Regions from separate parts of the Pseudomonas sp. CP4 genome, predicted to be linked through region 1. Evidence: predicted binding sites of a transcription regulator. Region 1 holds the regulator's gene; each other region holds the start of a gene.
The links. The regulator FliA, encoded in region 1, starts transcription of late flagellar genes. The targets are predictions, from matches to a motif close to CTAAAGTTTNNNNNNNNNNNGCCGNTAA.
Positions count from the first base shown of each region.

Region 2: the regulator FliA is predicted to act here: its motif matches at 1,871-1,898, upstream of ACMYUN_RS20750 (flagellar protein MotY).
Region 3: the regulator FliA is predicted to act here: its motif matches at 3,094-3,121, upstream of ACMYUN_RS15735 (methyl-accepting chemotaxis protein).
Region 4: the regulator FliA is predicted to act here: its motif matches at 2,781-2,808, upstream of ACMYUN_RS12800 (methyl-accepting chemotaxis protein).

Region 1 is NZ_CP180489.1:1,547,516-1,552,246, forward strand. Features, by position in the region: gene ACMYUN_RS06845 (chemotaxis protein CheA) at 1-662, opposite strand, end outside; gene ACMYUN_RS06850 (protein phosphatase CheZ) at 716-1,504, opposite strand; gene ACMYUN_RS06855 (chemotaxis response regulator CheY) at 1,523-1,894, opposite strand; gene fliA (RNA polymerase sigma factor FliA) at 2,062-2,802, opposite strand; gene fleN (flagellar synthesis regulator FleN) at 2,799-3,629, opposite strand; gene flhF (flagellar biosynthesis protein FlhF) at 3,746-4,731, opposite strand, start outside.
Region 2 is NZ_CP180489.1:4,602,412-4,607,142, reverse strand. Features, by position in the region: gene ACMYUN_RS20755 (argininosuccinate synthase) at 1-760, opposite strand, end outside; gene ACMYUN_RS20750 (flagellar protein MotY) at 890-1,804, opposite strand; gene pyrC (dihydroorotase) at 1,965-3,011, shown strand; gene rnt (ribonuclease T) at 3,008-3,685, shown strand; gene ACMYUN_RS20735 (peroxiredoxin) at 3,760-4,362, opposite strand; gene ACMYUN_RS20730 (bacterioferritin-associated ferredoxin) at 4,675-4,731, shown strand, end outside.
Region 3 is NZ_CP180489.1:3,536,350-3,541,080, reverse strand. Features, by position in the region: gene ACMYUN_RS15740 (aldose 1-epimerase family protein) at 1-811, opposite strand, end outside; gene ACMYUN_RS15735 (methyl-accepting chemotaxis protein) at 1,008-2,984, opposite strand; gene ACMYUN_RS15730 (LysR substrate-binding domain-containing protein) at 3,172-4,092, opposite strand; gene ACMYUN_RS15725 (NorM family multidrug efflux MATE transporter) at 4,252-4,731, shown strand, end outside.
Region 4 is NZ_CP180489.1:2,887,440-2,892,170, reverse strand. Features, by position in the region: gene ACMYUN_RS12810 (class 1 fructose-bisphosphatase) at 1-100, shown strand, start outside; gene ACMYUN_RS12805 (DUF924 family protein) at 103-705, shown strand; gene ACMYUN_RS12800 (methyl-accepting chemotaxis protein) at 813-2,705, opposite strand; gene ACMYUN_RS12795 (hypothetical protein) at 2,987-3,241, shown strand; gene ACMYUN_RS12790 (lipocalin family protein) at 3,271-3,840, shown strand; gene ACMYUN_RS12785 (formimidoylglutamate deiminase) at 3,900-4,731, opposite strand, start outside.

The DNA.
Region 1 (4,731 bases):
GCCGGAGCGACCGCATCGACAGCGAACTGGCCTTTGCCGTGCAGCTGATCGAGCAGCGATTCAAACTCGGCGTCGGTGATTTCATCGCTGGCGGCCGTGTCGGCAACCTGCGCCGGAGCAACAGCAGCAGCCGGGGCCTCGGCCTGAGCCTTGACGGCATTCAGCGAGTCCAGCAGTAGTTCGAATTCGTTATCGGTAATGTCGTCCGATGCGCTTTCGGCCACCGGCTCTTCCACCACTTCTACCGGTGCGGCCACGGCTTCATCCGCCGATTGCGGCTCGGCCAGACGCGCCAGCGCGGCCAGCAGTTCCGGCGTCGCAGCGGTGATCGGTGCACGTTCACGGACTTCGCTGAACATGCTGTTCACCGCGTCCAGTGCTTCGAGCACCACGTCCATCAGTTCTGCATCAACGCGACGCTCACCCTTGCGCAGGATGTCGAACACGTTTTCGGCGATGTGACAGCACTCCACCAGCTCATTGAGCTGAAGGAAGCCGGCGCCCCCTTTTACAGTGTGGAAACCGCGAAAAATTGCATTGAGCAGATCTGCATCATCCGGGCGGCTTTCCAGCTCGACCAGTTGTTCGGACAGTTGCTCAAGAATCTCGCCGGCCTCAACCAGGAAATCCTGAAGGATCTCTTCATCGGCGCCGAAGCTCATTAATGGGGTGCTCCTACAGGTCTAAAAACCCAAAAAACCCGAATTCCGAAACTCTAGAATCCAAGGCTGGATAACAAATCGTCCACATCGTCCTGACCGGACACAACGTCTTCTCGTTTATCGGCATGAATCTGCGGACCTTCACCCTGCGAGAGATGTTTTTGTGGATCTTTTTCAGCAAGCATTGCGGCGCGGTCATGTTCGATGCCCGCAAAGCGGTCGACCTGACTGGCCATGAGCACGAGTTTGAGCAGATTGCTTTCGACTTCGGTGACCAGTTGGGTCACACGCTTGATCACTTGACCTGTGAGGTCCTGGTAATCCTGAGCCAGCAGGATGTCGTTGAGGTTGCTCGACACCGCACGGTTGTCCGTGCTGCTGCGTGACAGAAAACCGTCGACCCGGCGCGCCAGTTCGCGGAACTCTTCAGCCCCGACCTCGCGACGCATGAAGCGGCCCCAATCGGCGCTCAAGGTCTGCGCTTCATCAGCGAGACTGTTGACCACCGGCGTGGCGCTTTCCACCAGATCCATGGTGCGGTTGGCCGCGGCTTCCGTCAGCTTGACCACATAGCCCAGGCGTTCGGTGGCGTCGGTGATTTGCGACACTTCCTCGGCCTGCGGCATGTGCGGATCGATCTGGAAATTGACGATCGCACTGTGCAGTTCACGTGTGAGCTTGCCCACTTCCTGATACAGGCCGCGGTCACGGGTCTGATTGAGCTCATGGATCAGTTGCACCGCGTCGCCGAACTTGCCTTTTTCAAGGCTCTCGACCAGTTCGACCGCGTGTTTTTTCAGAGTCGATTCGAAATCGCCCTGTGATGATTCGTTATGCTCCATAGCTCCCCCGCGCATTCATCAGCCGATGCGTTCGAAAATCTTCTCGATTTTGTCTTTCAACGCTTGAGCCGTGAAAGGTTTGACTACGTAACCGTTCACACCGGCCTGAGCGGCCTCGATGATCTGCTCGCGCTTGGCTTCAGCAGTCACCATCAACACCGGGAGGTGCTTGAGTTTTTCATCGGCGCGCACGTGACGCAGCAGGTCGATACCGGTCATGCCCGGCATGTTCCAGTCCGTTACCAGAAAGTCGATGCTGCCGCTGTTGAGCACCGGAATGGCGGTTACGCCATCGTCGGCCTCGACGGTGTTGGTGAACCCAAGATCGCGCAGCAGGTTCTTGATGATCCGCCGCATCGTTGAGAAGTCATCAACGATGAGGATTTTCATGTCTTTGTTCAATTCGACCTCCAAGCAGTCTTAAACGCGCCCAGCACCTGGACGCGCCACTTCAATCAATCGGCATAGCACTCGAAGTTTGTCTGGAGCACAACGGATCGAGACCGGCGCCGTTCATCACCGCACCAGCCTCGTTTCGCAGTGTCCCCACACTGCCTTCAGCGCGCTCGCCACTCCCCCAAACGCCCCCGCAGACGGGCCGCGCACTGGCTGTGTAACTGGCTGACCCGCGATTCACTGACGCCAAGGACTTCACCGATTTCCTTGAGGTTCAGCTCTTCGTCGTAGTACAGCGCCAACACCAGTCGCTCACGCTCCGGCAAATTGGCAATCGCGTCCGCCAGCGCCGCCTGGAAGCGTTCATCTTCCAGATCGCGTGACGGCTCCATATGAGCACTCGCGCCATCCTCGTGCAGCCCTTCGTGTTCGCCGTCCTGCAACAGGTCGTCGAAACTGAACAGGCGACTGCCCAAGGTGTCATTCAGAATCCCGTAGTAATCGTCGAGACTCAATTGGAGTTCGGCCGCAACCTCGTGATCTTTAGCGTCACGGCCGGTTTTAGCTTCAATCGAGCGAATCGCGTCGCTGACCATCCTGGTATTACGGTGAACCGAGCGTGGCGCCCAATCCCCTTTGCGCACTTCATCGAGCATCGCGCCGCGGATTCGAATGCCCGCGTACGTTTCGAAACTGGCGCCTTTGCTGGCGTCGTATTTGGTCGAGACTTCCAGCAAACCGATCATCCCGGCCTGGATCAGGTCTTCGACCTGCACGCTGGCCGGCAGGCGTGCCAGCAAGTGATAGGCAATGCGCTTGACCAGTGGCGCGTAGCGCTCGATCAGTTCGTATTGCGCGTCACGCGCCGACTTTTTGTAAAGATTCATGCCACTGGCGGTCATATCACAGGCCCTGCGGTTTGCTGCACGAGACGCTCGACGAAAAATTCCAGATGCCCGCGCGGGTTGGCCGGCAGCGGCCAGGTGTCGACCTTCTGGGCGATGGCCTTGAAGGCCAGCGCGCACTTGGAACGGGGAAAGGCTTCGTAGACGGCGCGCTGCTTCTGCACTGCCTTGCGCACGCTTTCGTCGTACGGCACGGCGCCGACGTATTGTAGGGCGACGTCGAGAAAGCGATCCGTGACCTTGGTCAACTTGGCGAACAGGTTGCGCCCTTCCTGCGGGCTCTGCGCCATGTTGGCCAGCACGCGGAAGCGGTTCATGCCGTAGTCGCGATTGAGCAACTTGATCAGCGCGTAAGCGTCGGTGATCGAAGTCGGCTCGTCGCAGACCACCAGCAACACTTCCTGGGCGGCGCGCACGAAACTGACTACCGAGTCACCAATGCCCGCAGCGGTGTCGATCACCAGCACGTCGAGATTGTCGCCGATGTCGCTGAACGCCTGGATCAGGCCGGCGTGCTGCGCAGGACTCAGGTGCACCATGCTCTGCGTGCCGGAGGCCGCCGGCACGATGCGAATCCCGCCCGGGCCCTGCAACAGCACGTCGCGCAGTTCGCAACGGCCTTCGATGACGTCGGCCAGTGTGCGTTTGGGTGTCAGCCCCAGCAGAACGTCGACGTTCGCCAGGCCCAGATCGGCGTCCAGCAGCATGACCCGACGGCCAAGCTCTGCCAGCGCCAGGGACAAGTTCACTGACACGTTAGTCTTGCCGACGCCACCTTTGCCGCCGGTCACCGCGATCACCTGTACGGGATGCATGCTGCCCATGTTATTTCTTTACCTTGTCTTGCATAGACGGAGGCCACATTACTGGCTGCGCGTTCACGATCGGAACAATGCGTGGCAGACCATCGATGTAGGTACAAAAACTGTTCATGATTACCTCAGCCAACCTGCTTGGTCGGGCTGTGATAGATATCAGCGAACATGTCAGCCATGGCTTCTTCGCTGGGTTCTTCCTGCATTTGCACGCTGACGGCGCGGCTGACCAGTTGATGACGGCGCGGCAGATGCAGATCATCCGGAATCCGTGGGCCATCGGTCAGGTACGCGACCGGCAATTCATGACTGATCGCCAGGCTCAACACTTCGCCGAGACTGGCCGTTTCATCCAGTTTAGTCAGGATGCAGCCGGCCAGCCCGCAACGCTTGTAACTGTGATAAGCGGCGGTTAGAACCTGTTTCTGGCTGGTGGTTGCCAGGACCAGATAATTTTTTGAGCGAATGCCACGCCCGGCCAGGCTCTCGAGCTGCATGCGCAACGCCGGATCGCTGGCTTGCAGGCCGGCAGTATCGATCAAAACCACGCGTTTGCGTAGCAGCGGATCCAGCGCCTGAACCAGCGACTGACCCGGATCGACGTGCGTCACCGGCACGTTCAGGATGCGTCCGAGGGTTTTCAGTTGTTCCTGCGCGCCGATGCGGAAGCTGTCCATACTGACCAGCGCAACATTCTGCGCGCCGTACTTGAGCACATAACGCGCGGCGAGCTTGGCCAACGTGGTGGTCTTGCCCATGCCGGCGGGGCCGACCATGGCAATCACACCGCCCTCTTCCAGCGGCTCGACTTCCGGTACGGCGATCATCCGCGCCAGGTGCGCCAGCAGCATGCGCCAGGCCTGACGGGGTTCTTCGATATCGGTGATCAGTGCCAGCAGATCGCGCGACAGCGGGCCGGACAGGCCAATGCGCTGCAGACGGCGATACAGATTGGCCTGGGCCGGACGGCTGCCTTGCAGCTGATTCCAGGCCAGGGTGCCGAGCTGCACTTCCATCAGCTCGCGCAGGCTGTTCAATTCAAAACGCATCGAATCCAGGGCACGCGGATCGACACCCGCCGAGGCCTGCGCAGGCGCTGCGGCCGGGCGCG
Region 2 (4,731 bases), 2.9 Mb from region 1:
CGCCGCCGATCTTGTTCAGCGTCGCCAGAACGGTGGCCGGAGTCATCTCGACGCCGTCCACCGCGACGATGTCGCCGTTGCGGTAAGTCAGTTCCAGGTATTGCGGGGTGTCGGGAGCCTTCTCCGGGGAGACGGTCCAGCGCCACATGTCTTCTTCGTGCTCGGTCCAGGTGTCTTCCAGCACACCGCCCTCATAGGAGACGTGCAGCAGGTTGGCGTCCATCGAGTACGGGGATTTTTTCTTGCCGTGGCGCTCGATCGGGATCGCGTGCTTCTCGGCGTAGTCCATCAGCTTCTCGCGGGACAGCAGGTCCCACTCGCGCCAAGGGGCGATCACTTTCACGCCCGGCTTGAGCGCGTAGGCGCCCAGTTCGAAACGTACCTGGTCGTTGCCCTTGCCGGTGGCGCCATGGGAAATGGCGTCGGCGCCGGTTTCGTTGGCGATTTCGATCAAACGCTTGGCGATCAGCGGACGGGCGATGGAAGTACCCAGCAGGTACTCGCCTTCGTAAACGGTGTTGGCGCGGAACATCGGGAACACGAAATCACGCACGAACTCTTCGCGCAGGTCGTCGATGTAGATTTCTTTGACGCCCATGGCCTGAGCCTTGGCGCGGGCCGGTTCGACCTCTTCGCCTTGACCGAGATCGGCGGTGAAGGTCACCACTTCACAGTTATAAGTATCCTGCAGCCACTTGAGGATCACCGAAGTGTCCAGGCCGCCGGAATACGCCAGAACGACCTTGTTTACGTCCGCCATGCCATCACTCCACGGGGTTCTACGGAAAGCCGGGGAGTCTACCGCTCAAACGCGATAATTTACAGAGGCGCGACAGCTTAAGACGACAAAGCGACAGAATCTGTCGAGAGCGCGACGATGACCGGCGAGTCAGGAAGTCGCTGCGGCCGTGGCCGGCGTACTCGCTTGCGGCGCCGGAGCCGGGGCGGTAATCGGTGCGACGCGCGCCAGTTTTACGTTGACCCGCCGGTTCTTCGCACGATTGGCCTTGCTGGTGTTCGGCACGATCGGATACTGCTCGCCGTGGAAACGCACGGTGATCTGCGACTCCTGGATGCCGTTGGCCTTGAAGAAATCGACCACCGCCAGCGCCCGGCGCCGCGACAGTTCGCGGTTGGTCAGGCGATTGCCACTATTGTCGGAGTGGCCATCGAGTTCGATGTGGTTCACCGTCGGATCGGCCTTCATGTACTCGAGCATCACTTGCAGCTTGGCCTTGGCGGCCGGGTCCAGCTCAACGCCCTCGCCGGGAAAGCCGATCTGCGATTGCTTGATCTGGTCGAAATTTTGCGGCAGCAATTTCGCCACACAGCTTTGATAATCGTTGAACGCTTTGCTGAACTTGACCGGCAACAGACGCACTTCCGAGACCCGGCCATCGCCAGACGCGCGGCGCACTACCGGGCTGCGTCCGTCCAGCAGACCGCTCATCAATCCACCAGCCTGCGATTGCGAGCTGTTGAACAACACATTGCCGCTGCCCAGCCGCACAGAGCCCAGATTGATATCGCCACGCCCCGGCTGCCATGGTGCAGCGGCGGCGAGCAAGGTCGCCGAACCGCCGCCGAGCATGGCGTTGTAGGCGTTCAGCCGAAAGATCGCCTGCTCTCCGGCCTTGCGCACGAACTCGCCCGAGCCGAAATCGGTGATCGGTTGCGTCAGGCGGCACTCGAACTGGTCGCCGGCGACCGTCCACTCAATGTTCTCCAGACGGGTCTGGTAGGTCAGCGCCATCGCGGGAAGGCTGGCAAACACACTGAGCAGGGCTAAATAACGCTGGCGCACGGGAGGCTCCATTGGCTTGTGAAACACAAACACCGATTCACACAATGTTTACGGCATACCTTCGGGATATCGGACGCTTGTGGCAAAACTTGATAGCGGGTGCCTGCAAGAGTCTTTTCCGGTAGCATTCGCCTCAGTTTGACCCGCCTGGAATCCCCTCATGTCCGACCGCCTGACCCTGCTGCGTCCCGACGACTGGCACATTCATCTTCGCGATGGTGCCGTGTTGACCAATACCGTTGCCGATGTGGCCCGCACCTTCGGGCGCGCGATCATCATGCCGAACCTGGTACCGCCGGTGCGCAACGCCGCTGAAGCCGACGGCTATCGTCAGCGCATTCTCGCTGCCCGCCCGGCCGGCAGTCAGTTCGAGCCGTTGATGGTGCTGTACCTCACCGACCGCACCCAACCGGAAGAAATTCGTCAGGCCAAGGCCAGCGGTTTCGTCTACGCCGCCAAGCTGTATCCGGCCGGCGCGACCACCAACTCCGATTCCGGCGTGACCAGCATCGACAAGATCTTTCCGGCGCTCGAGGCCATGGCCGACGTCGGCATGCCGCTGTTGATCCACGGTGAAGTTACCCGTGGCGACGTCGATGTGTTCGACCGCGAAAAGATTTTCATCGATGAACACATGCGTCGCGTGGTCGAGCGTTTCCCGACGCTGAAAGTGGTGTTCGAACACATCACCACTGGCGACGCCGTGCAGTTCGTCAACGAGGCTTCGGCCAACGTCGGCGCGACCATCACTGCGCATCACCTGCTGTACAACCGCAACCACATGCTGGTCGGCGGGATTCGGCCGCACTTCTATTGCCTGCCGATCCTCAAGCGCAACACCCATCAGGAAGCGTTGCTCGATGCCGCTACCAGTGGCAGCGCCAAATTCTTCCTCGGCACCGACTCGGCGCCTCATGCCCAGCACGCCAAGGAAGCCGCCTGCGGTTGCGCCGGTTGCTACACCGCTTACGCCGCCATCGAGATGTATGCCGAAGCGTTCGAACAGCGTAACGCGCTGGACCAGCTCGAAGCCTTCGCCAGCCTCAATGGCCCGCGTTTCTACGGCCTGCCGGCTAACACCGATCGCATCACCCTGGTCCGTGAAGAATGGACCGCCCCGACCAGCCTGCCCTTTGGCGAGCTGACCGTTATCCCGCTGCGCGCCGGTGAAAAACTGCGCTGGCGCCTGCTGGAGGAACACGCGTGAGTGAAGAGCATTTCGACGACGAACTGGACGGTCAAAATGGCGGCGGCGGTTCCCGGCATCCGATGGCAGCACGTTTTCGCGGCTACCTGCCGGTTGTCGTCGACGTAGAAACCGGTGGCTTCAACGCAGCCACCGATGCCTTGCTGGAGATTGCCGCGACCACCATCGCCATGGATGAAAAGGGTTTCGTCTACCCGGATCACACCTACTTCTTCCGCGTCGAGCCATTTGAAGGTGCCAACGTCGAAGCGGCAGCCCTGGAATTTACCGGGATCAAGCTCGATCACCCGCTGCGCATGGCCGTCAGCGAAGAAACCGCGCTGACCGACATCTTCCGTGGCATCCGCAAGGCGCTGAAAGCCAACGGCTGCAAACGGGCGATTCTGGTCGGGCACAACAGCAGTTTCGACCTGGGTTTCCTCAACGCAGCCGTCGCGCGGCTGGACATGAAGCGCAACCCGTTCCACCCGTTCTCCAGCTTCGACACCGCGACGCTGGCCGGTCTGGCGTACGGTCAGACCGTGCTGGCGAAAGCCTGTCAGGCCGCCGGCATCGATTTCGACGGTCGTGAAGCGCACTCGGCGCGTTACGACACCGAAAAGACCGCTGAGCTGTTCTGCGGCATCGTCAATCGCTGGAAGCAGATGGGCGGCTGGGAAGACTTCGACGACTGATCCTTGGCGAGCAAATCCTGCGCATGAAAAAACCGGCCACGTGGGCCGGTTTTTTTGTACCTCGACGTTGCGCCTTACAGGGCTGCAGCGTTCTCGGTCAGGTAAGCCGCAACGCCTTCTGGCGAAGCGTTCATGCCTTTGTCGCCTTTCTTCCAGTTGGCCGGGCAGACTTCGCCATGCTCTTCGTGGAATTGCAGTGCGTCGACCAGACGGATCAGCTCTTCCATGTTACGGCCCAGCGGCAGGTCGTTGATGATCTGCGAGCGAACCACGCCTTTGTCGTCGATCAGGAACGCGCCACGGAACGCCACGCCGCCTTCGGATTCAACGTCGTATGCCTTGGCGATGTCGTGCTTCATGTCGGCAGCCATGGTGTATTTCACCTGGCCGATGCCGCCATTGTTGACCGGGGTGTTGCGCCAGGCGTTGTGGGTGAAATGCGAGTCGATCGACACAGCGATCACTTCAACGTTGCGTGCCTTGAAGTCAGCCATGCGGTTGTCCAGAGCGATCAGCTCGGACGGGCAGACGAAGGTGAAGTCCAGCGGGTAGAAGAACACCAGGCCGTATTTGCCTTTGATGGCCGAGGACAGGGTGAAGCTGTCAACGATCTCGCCATTGCCGAGTACGGCCGGGACGGTGAAGTCTGGGGCTTGTTTGCCTACGAGTACGCTCATTGATATCTCCTGGTGTAAAAACTTGAAGTTCAGGGTCCGCGCCAGCCTGTCACCCTCAGGCGACAGCCCTGTGACACGAACCCTCTTCGCAAGGGAGGACCATCATACACTGCGTGTTTGGCCTGTCCGTAGCGGATTTTCCCTGTTCGGTTGTCCACTGCGTATTCATGGGGTCAGACGAGCATTTGGAAAATACCGTTCGTCAGTCGCTGGGAAATTGGCTGCGAAGCGTTCCGAAAGCACTTTGACAATCATTCTCGTTAACATTAAGATCCATCGCAATTGAGTCACAACCAGCGACGGTTCTTACTTATGTATGTTTGCCTCTGCACTGGCGTCACCGACGGACAGATCCGCGAAGCGATCTAT
Region 3 (4,731 bases), 2.0 Mb from region 1:
TGGTCGGAGCGCGATAGGTCTGCCAGTCGGGCAGATCGCCCTTGGCCTTGTCGTTGAACGGCGACACCTGCTTCACCGGCGCAGCGAATTTCGCGCCCTGCTCGAGAAACGGCGTGCTGAAATTGCTGTGATACAGCGCCTGATATTCCTTCGCATAGTCGCCGTTGTTGGTCAGGGTGTCGTTGAGGGCGAAGCTTGCGCTGCCCGGTTCGGTGACCAGCTCGGTCGCTACCGAGAAATCGACTTTCTTGAATGCCTGCTCTTTCAGCTCGCCACGCAGCGTAATGGCATAGGGCGGCTTCTCGTCGATGTGCAGAGTAACGGTGCTGGCCGGTATGTTGGCGGCACGACCATGCAGAGTCAGCAGTTCACCGTTGTCCATGCCGGGATGGCCAACCCACTCGTAGCCGCAACGGGTGACCAGTTCATTGAAGCCTTCCAGCCAACCCAGGCCACCGCGACCGTTGAGTTCGATGAACGCCGGGTTGACCACGTCCTTGACCGGCGAATCCCAGCCCATCCGAACGTCGCCCACCGAAGCCTGCAACACGTTCATGCCACGGGTCGGCACTACCGACAGCTTCATCGTGCCGTTATCGATATCGACAATGCTGACGCCCTCCTGACGACCGCCATGCAGAGTACGCAGGGTCACGGAAAACGCTTTGGCGGTTTTTACGCCAAGTTGCTCACTGGTGATCGTCCAGTTCTTTGCCGGAGTATTGGCGTCGAGCAGGACATAGTCCCAGGCCATGGCGTGGGAAGCGGCAGAGAATGCGCCGAAGGCGACGAGGAGTTTGAGCGGGGTCATGGCAGCAGCCTTTATTGGAGTTGTGCCATTTTTATAGCGCTGCGGAAACGTTTCAGCAAGTCCTAAAAAGCGGTGGGAGAAAAGCATTCGCGAGGCAGGCTCGCTCCCACAGTGACATCGGGCCTTCACAATATTTGTGAATTACGCCGACTACTGTGGGAGCGAGCCTGCTCGCGATAGCTGTTTCAAGAATGCATCAACGGAAGCGGTCAACCTCGGAACGCAGATCCGCCGCCAGCTTCTCCAGCTCTTTAGCGGTGACAGCCAGGTTAGACACAACCTCACGCTGCTCGCTGTTGGCCATGGCAATGCTCTGCAAGTTGCTGCTCAGCAACGTCGCCGTGCTGCTTTGTTCCTGAGTGGCAGTGGTGATCGCGGCAAACTGCTGCCCCGCCGAACGACTCTGCTCGTCGATCCGCGCCAGCGCCGAGGCGACATTGGCGTTGCGCGACAGGCCTTCCTGCATCAGCACGTTGCCCTGCTCCATGGTGCTGATCGCGTTGCCGGTTTCCTGCTGGATGCTGTGGATCATGCTGGAGATTTCATCGGTGGCCTGACGGGTACGCGAGGCGAGGCTGCGCACTTCGTCCGCGACCACGGCGAAACCGCGACCTTGCTCACCGGCACGAGCGGCTTCGATCGCGGCGTTGAGCGCCAGCAGGTTGGTTTGTTCGGCGATCGAGGTGATCACGCCGACGATGCCGCCGATTTCCTGCGAGCGTTGGCCGAGGGTGTTGATCACCGTGGCGGTGCTGTTCAGCGCACCGGCGATCTGCTCCAGCGACGACGATGCTTCTTCCATCGAGCTGCGGCCAATCTGCGTTTGCTGAGCGTTTTCCTGCGCCAGGCGCTGCGTCGCACCCATGTTGTCGGCAATGTTCAGCGACGTCGCGCTGAACTCTTCCACGGCGCCGGCCATGCTGGTGATTTCGCCCGACTGTTGCTCCATGCCTTCGTAAGCACCGCCGGACAAACCGGACAGCGCCTGCGCACGGCTGTTGACCTCTTCCGAAGCGCGGCGGATATGCTCGACCATGGTCGACAGCGCCTGGCTCATCTGGTTGAACGCACGGGACAGCTGACCGATTTCATCGTGGCTCGATACGTTCAGCCGCACACTCAGATCGCCCGCGCCCAACGCCTCGGCCTGACGCACCAGATCGCCCAGCGGGGCAAGTTTGCTGCGCAGCAGCCAGACCACGGAACCGACCGCGAGCAACATCGCCAGCAGGCTGCCGATCGCCAGTTGCGTACCGACGCTCCAGGTCACCGCGCGGATCTCGGCTTTCGGCATGCTCGCCACCACCGACCACGGGCCACCTTCGAACGGCACGGCGATGCTATAGAAGTCTTCGCCCTTGTCGCTCCAGAACTCACCTTTGCCCGGGGTTTTCACCAGGTTGTTGATGGTCGGTACTGCTTGGTCCAGAGCTTCGACGCCGGCAATCGGCACCAGCCATTTGTTCTGCTCGTCGAGGAGCGCCAGCGAGCCGGTCTGGCCGATGCGGAAGCGCTTGAGATTGGCGAACTGCGCGTTCTGCGCGTCGGTGTAGTCGAAGCCGACGTACAGCACCGCGATAATCTTGCCGCCTGCATCGCGTACCGGGGTGTACTGCGACATGTAGTAACGCTCGAACAGCAGCGAGCGGCCGACATAACTCTGCCCCGCCATCAGCTTTGCGTACGCCGGGTTGGCATGATCGAGCACGGTGCCAATGGCACGGGTGCCGTCCTGCTTGCTGACGTTGGTGCTGACACGAATGAAGTCTTCGCCGCTGCGCACGAATACCGTGGCCACACCGGCGGTCATCTGCTTGAACTCGTCAACTTCCTTGAAGTTGTTGTTCAGCACCTCGTTGCCCAGGTGCAGGCCCGGGGTCTGCACGCCGGCCACGGTCACTGGCTGATCCGGGTGCACACTCAAACCACTGCCGAAGCGCTTTTCGAACAGACCGCTCAAGCGCAGGGTGCTTTCGCGCAGCGTACCGTGGAAGGTACTCAGCTGATCGGCCAGCAGCCGGGCCTCACTGGCCAGATGCTCTTCACGGGTGGCGAGGTTGGCGGAATCCAGCGAACGCAAGGCGAACACCGTACTGCCGCTGATGACTATCGCCAGTATCACAGCAAGGGCGAGGCCCAACTGCGAGGCGATCCGAGCACGAGGTTGAGACATGAACAGCTCCTGGCCGAGCCACCGAATCCTCCTTGATCGCGGTAATTGCCCGGAAAATATTCTAATAATGGGGGTAGCGCAGAACCGGCACGACGGTTCCACATGCTCGTAGTCGGCGGTAAAACCGAATACTTGAGCACTTTGCGTGGGTATGGCGCAGTAGTGGCATTGTGCCGGCTCGAACGTTTCAGCTCAAGCGCTCTACCGTCGGCAGTTGCATGGCACGGACCTCGCCCTGCAGAAAGTCGCTGAGGCGGCGCAAACGTTCACCTCCCGGGCGTGGCTTTGGCCATACCAGGTAATAATTCAGGCCACTGGCGACGGCGGTCGGCCACGGCAGACTCAGGCGCCCTTGCGCGACATCTTCGGCAACCATCAGCAAATCGCCCATGGAGACACCGTAACCACGCGCCGCCGCAATCATGCCCAGCTCAAGCGTATCGAACACTTGTCCGCCCTTGAGCGAGACCTGATCGGACAGACCCATACGCTCCAGCCAACTGCGCCAGTCGCGGCGGTCCGGGGTCGGGTGCAGCAGTTCGGTGGTCGCCAGGCGCGCCACGTCCCAAGGCTGATCGTTGAGAAGGTTCGGCGCGCCGACCGGAATCAGTTCCTCGGGAAACAGCAGGCTCGCTTCCCAGTCCGGCGGGAAATGCCCGTCGCTGAGCAACACCGCGCAATCGAACGGCTCGTTGTTGAAGTCCACCGAATCGATGTCCATCCACGCGCTGGTCAGTTGCACCTCATTGCCCGGTTGCAAATGGCGGAAGCGACTTAGCCGCGCCAGCAACCAACGCATGGTCAGGGTCGACGGCGCCTTCATGCGCAGGATGTCGTCTTCGGCGCGCAAGGTATTGCAGGCGCGCTCAAGGGCGGCGAAGCCTTCGCGGATACCGGGCAACAGCAGCCGCGCCGACTCGGTCAGTTGCAGATTGCGCCCGCTGCGATGAAACAGCCGGCAGGCGAAATGTTCTTCGAGTGTGCGCATGTGCCGACTGACCGCGCTCTGGGTAATCGACAATTCTTCCGCCGCGCGAGTGAACGAGCTGTGCCGGGCTGCCGCTTCGAATGCGCGCAGGGCATACAACGGCGGAAGGCGTCGGGACATACACAAAGCTCCAGTAGCGGGGATATAGCCAATCCGGCGGGTACGTTTCAGGATGAGTATTAATCATGCCACCCATCCTTTTTATCCCTTTGTGCAACGCCTGCCAAGCGCCGAGAATCGACGCTCTTCTGTTCCCTCTGAAATCAGGTGGTGATGACCATGCGGCATCCTGTGCGTACCGAACTCTGGGCCATCCTGCGGCTGGCGGGGCCGCTGATTGCTTCGCAGTTGGCGCACATGCTGATGGTGCTGACCGACACCCTGATGATGGCGCGCCTGAGTCCGGAAGCGCTGGCCGGAGGTGGCCTCGGTGCGGCGAGTTACTCGTTCGTGTCGATTTTCTGCATCGGCGTGATTGCAGCGGTCGGCACATTGGTGGCGATCCGTCAGGGTGCCGGTGACATCCTCGGCGCCGCGCGCCTGACCCAGGCCGGGTTGTGGCTGGCCTGGCTGATGGCCCTCGGCGCCGGGCTGCTGTTGTGGAATCTGAACCCGGTGTTGCTGCTGTTCGGCCAGACCGAAACCAACGTCAACGCCGCCGGGCAGTTCCTCATCGCCCTGCCCTTCGCCCTGCCCGGTTACTTGAGCTTCATGGCCCTGCGCGGTTTTACCAGTGCAATCGGCCGGGCGACGCCGGTG
Region 4 (4,731 bases), 1.3 Mb from region 1:
CATTCTCGACATTCAGCCGGAAGGCCTGCACCAGCGCGTTGCAGTGTTCCTCGGCTCGAAAGAAGAAGTCGCACGCGCCACGGCTTACCACAAGGAATAAACATGACTGCACCCTGGCAGCCGTTGCTTGACTGGTGGTTCGGACACGCTGAATCACCGAATGCAGTAGCGGCTGAAAAGGGCAAGTTGTGGTTCGGCAAGCGAGACAGCCAAGACCTCGAAGCGCAGACGCGTTTCGGGGTCTTCGTCGATCAGGCCCTGGCTGGTGAATTGACCGAGTGGACGCAATGTCCCGAAGGTTGGCTGGCGGTGGTGCTGTTGCTCGATCAACTGCCACGCATGATCTATCGCAATACCCCCAAAGCGTTTTCCGGTGATCTGCGCGCGCAGAAACTCGTCGCGCAAGGCGTTGCGGCGGATTTTGATCGGCAATTGAAGCCGATTCAGCGCGTATTCATTTACCTGGTGTTCGAACACTGCGAAAACCTCGCGGTGCAGAACGAGGCGGTTTCCAGATTTATCGAATTGGTGTCTGAACAGCCGGAATCGGAGCGGGCGGTGTTTGCCGATAACCTGGACTATGCCGAGCGGCATCGGAAGGTGATTGCCCGTTTTGGAAGATTTCCGCACCGCAATGCGGTGTTGGGGCGGGAGTCTACGGCTGAGGAATTGGAGTTTCTGTCCAGGCCCGGTTCAAGATTCTGAATCTTCAGTGCGGCTTATGCCGCTTTCGCGAGCAGGCTCGCTCCCACAATTGAAATGCATTCCACTGTGGGAGCGAGCCTGCTCGCGAAGAGGCCTGAGGCCGCAGCTTAAATCCTGAAGCTGCCGACCAGATGCTTCAACCGCGCCGCCTGCTGCTCAAGATCCGAACAGGCGCGCAACGTCGCCTGCAAGTTCTCCACCCCTTCCTGATTAAGGGTGTTGATCTCGTTGATATCAACGTTGATCGACTCGACCACGGCGGTCTGTTCTTCGGTCGCGGTGGCTACCGACTGGTTCATGCCGTCGATTTCGCCGATGCGCTGGGTCACGCTGCCCAGACGCTCGCCGGCCTGGTTGGCGATGCCGACGCTGCTTTCGCTCTCGCGCTGGCTCTCGGTCATGATGGTCACCGCCTGGCGCGCGCCGACCTGCAACTCTTCGATCATCTTCTGCACTTGCTGCGCCGAATCCTGGGTGCGGTGCGCGAGGTTGCGTACCTCGTCGGCGACCACGGCGAAGCCACGACCGGCCTCACCGGCGCGCGCAGCTTCGATAGCCGCGTTGAGTGCGAGCAGGTTGGTCTGATGCGAGATGCTGGTGATCACCTCTAGAATCTGGCCGATGTTCACCGTGTTGCTGTTCAGGGTTTCGATGTTGCCGCAGGAGTCGCTGATCTTTGCCGACAGTTGCTGCATGGCCTGAATGGTTTTATCCACCACCTGCTGGCCATCGACCGCGAGGCTGCGCGCATCGCTGGAGTGTTGCGAGGCGAGGGCGGCGTTTTGTGCGATTTCCTGGGCGGCGGCGCCGAGCTGATTGATCGCGGCGGCGACGCTGTTGGTGCGGCTGGCCTGTTGGTCGGAGTTGTACATCGACGAGTTCGATGCCGCGACCACGCGCAAAGCGACTTCGTTGACCTGGCCGGTGGCCGAGGACACTTCGCGGATCGACGTGTGGATGCGTTCGACGAAGCGGTTGAACGAAGTGCCCAGCGCGCCGAATTCATCGTTGCCGTGAATCACCAGGCGCTTGGTCAGGTCGCCTTCGCCTTCAGCGATGTCATGCATCGCGCGGCCCATGGTCAGCAGCGGTTGCATCAGCACGCGAATCAGCATGCCGAGCAGGCCGATGATGATCAGTACGGCGATGACCATGGCGATCAGCGCCGAGGTGCGAAATTCGCTGAGCATCGAGAACGCGGTGTCTTTGTCGAGCACCAGCGCCACGTACCAGTCAGCCGAAGGCACGCCGTTGACGCGCGTGAAGGAAATCAACTGGGTCTTGCCGTCGAACTCGACCTCTTTCAGGCCCGGACTGACTTGAGGCGCGCCGTTCGGATAGGCCTCGGCGAGGGACTTGAGCACCAGTTTGCTGTCCGGGTGGATCAGGATCTTGCCTTCGGCGCTGACGATGAATGCATGACCGTGGCCGCCGAAGTTCAGCGAGTTGATGATCGCGCTGACGCTGGTCAGATCAATGTCGGCACCAGCGACGCCGAGCATCTGGCCCTGACGCTGCACCGGGGTTGCGACGGTGATCACCAGTTTGCCCGACGAAGCGGCGATGTACGGTTCGGTGACGATGGTCTGCTGTGCGCTATTGGCGGCTTTGTACCAGCCGCGCGCCCGTGGATCGTAGTCCGGCGCACGGTTGCCGGCCGGCACCGAGAACATCACGCCGTCGGCACCGCCAAAATAGCTGAGCTGGAAATTGCCGGTGTAGGCGGGCAGGTCAATGATGCGCTTGAGGCTGGCGGGAGCGTTGCCATCGACAGCGACCTGCTGCGACAGAGATTGCAGCAATTGAATGCGGCTTTCCAGCCAGGTCTGGATGTTGCTGGTGGTCAGGCTGCCCAGCTCCTGCATGGTCGCTTCGGTGCTGCTGCTCAAGGCCTGACGCTGGCGATAGTCGTTGAAGAAGATGAAACAGGCGAACGCAACGGCCACCACAAGGGCAGCAGCCAGCAGAATCTTGTGGCTGAATTTCATGTTTCTGGTCATCGAATGAACTACCGCGAAGGGGCTGGTCAGGAAAGGGCGGCAATTTGCCATATTCGGCAGCGTTGCGCTGCTCTTATTTCGACCGCGCCGCGCCAAAGATTAGGCGCTTGCGGGGAAAGTCGACGAAATGCTCGACAGCTTCACAAAGTTTTTGATTTATCGGCAAAAGCCAGACGGGCGGGCTGATAAATAGGCGTTCGGGCACGGAACCAGATGACACTTTTCTCTTCTAAGCTTCTGGTTGGCACCATGCCATCCCCCCTCGTTCCAGGAGTTTCACCATGTCGCTGCGATCTATCGCCCTGCTGTCGTTTTGCGTGCTGTTGGCCGCATGCAGCAAGGTCAATCAGGAAAACTACTCCAAGCTCTCGGCCGGCATGGCCAAGTCCGAAGTGGAAACCCTCCTCGGCAAGCCCACCGATTGCTCGGGCGCGCTCGGTATGTCCAGCTGCACCTGGGGCGACAAGAACAGCTTTATCAGCGTGCAGTACGCCGGTGACAAAGTGCTGATGTTTTCCGGCCAAGGCCTGAAGTAAACCGGGGCTTCGCGCCCACGGAGAAAAAAATGAAGCGGTTATTGCTGATCCTTTTCGCTGGCCTGGTACTGGCTGGCTGCGCCACTTCCGGCGTCGACCCGTTGGCGCCCAAGACCGTCGACAGTGTCAATCTCAAGCGTTATCAGGGCACCTGGTATGAACTGGCACGCTTGCCGATGTTCTTTCAGCGCCACTGCGCGCAATCCGAAGCCCACTACACCCTCAAGCCTGACGGTAACGTCGGCGTGCTCAACCGTTGCCTGACCCCGGAGTGGCAGTGGGAAGAGGCCAAAGGCACGGCTTATCCACAGGTGCCGGGCAAGACCGACAAGCTCTGGGTCGAATTCGATAACTGGTTCTCGCGCCTGGTGCCGGGCGTGGCGAAGGGCGAGTACTGGGTGCTGTACGTCAGCGACGATTACAAGACCGCCATCGTCGGCGACCCGAGTCGCAAGTACATGTGGCTGTTGTCACGCACGCCAACCGTTAACGGTGTGGTACGCGAAGAATTGCTGAGCAAGGCGCGTCAGCAGGGTTACGACACCACACGCCTGATCTGGCGCGCGTCGGACCGGCAGATGGCCAAGACGTCCAATTAAGCCTCGTTACAAATCAAATGTGGGAGCGAGCAGGCTCGCTCCCACAGTTTGGTTTTGGGTCAGCCCAAGAGATCGCGCAGGACCTGGGTGAATGCGCGAGCGCTGTCCTCTTCGCCAGCATGCCGGCCATCGCGCACCACCCACTGACCATTGACCAGCACATCGCGCACCTGGCGATCGCCGCCGGCGAACAACCAGCGATTGAGAATCCCGTCCCCCGAAGCCGTCGCCAGATACGGATCGTTGCCATCGAGCACAATCCAGTCCGCGCGCTTGCCTACTTCCAGCGCGCCGATCGGCTGCCCCAGTGCCTGTGCACCGCCGTCCAGCGCCGCGTCATACAGGGTGCGCCCGATCATCGGCTGGTCCGCGCCGTACAAGCGATTGCGCCGCTGATCGCGCAGGCGCTGGCCATATTCCAGCCAGCGCAACTCTTCCACCACGCTCAGCGACACATGGCTGTCGGAGCCAATGCCCATGCGCCCGCCCTGGGCGAGGAAATCCACCGCCGGGAAAATCCCGTCGCCCAGATTTGCTTCAGTGGTCAGACACAGCCCGGCGATCGCGCGACTTTTGGCCATCAGCGTGACTTCTTCCGGGTTGGCGTGGGTGGCGTGGACCAGGCACCAGCGCTGATCGACTTCGGTATTTTCGTACAGCCATTGCAGCGGCCGCCGACCGCTCCAGCTCAGGCAATCGTCGACTTCTTTCTGCTGCTCGGCGATGTGGATGTGCACAGGGATCTGCTTGTCACTGGCGGCGAGCACTTCGCTGATCTGCTGCGGCGTCACCGCGCGCAACGAGTGGAAACACAGGCCCAACGATTGCGCTTTCTGCTGCGCCAGTAATGGCTGCAAACGCGCTTGCAGATTCAAATAGTTTTCAGTGCTG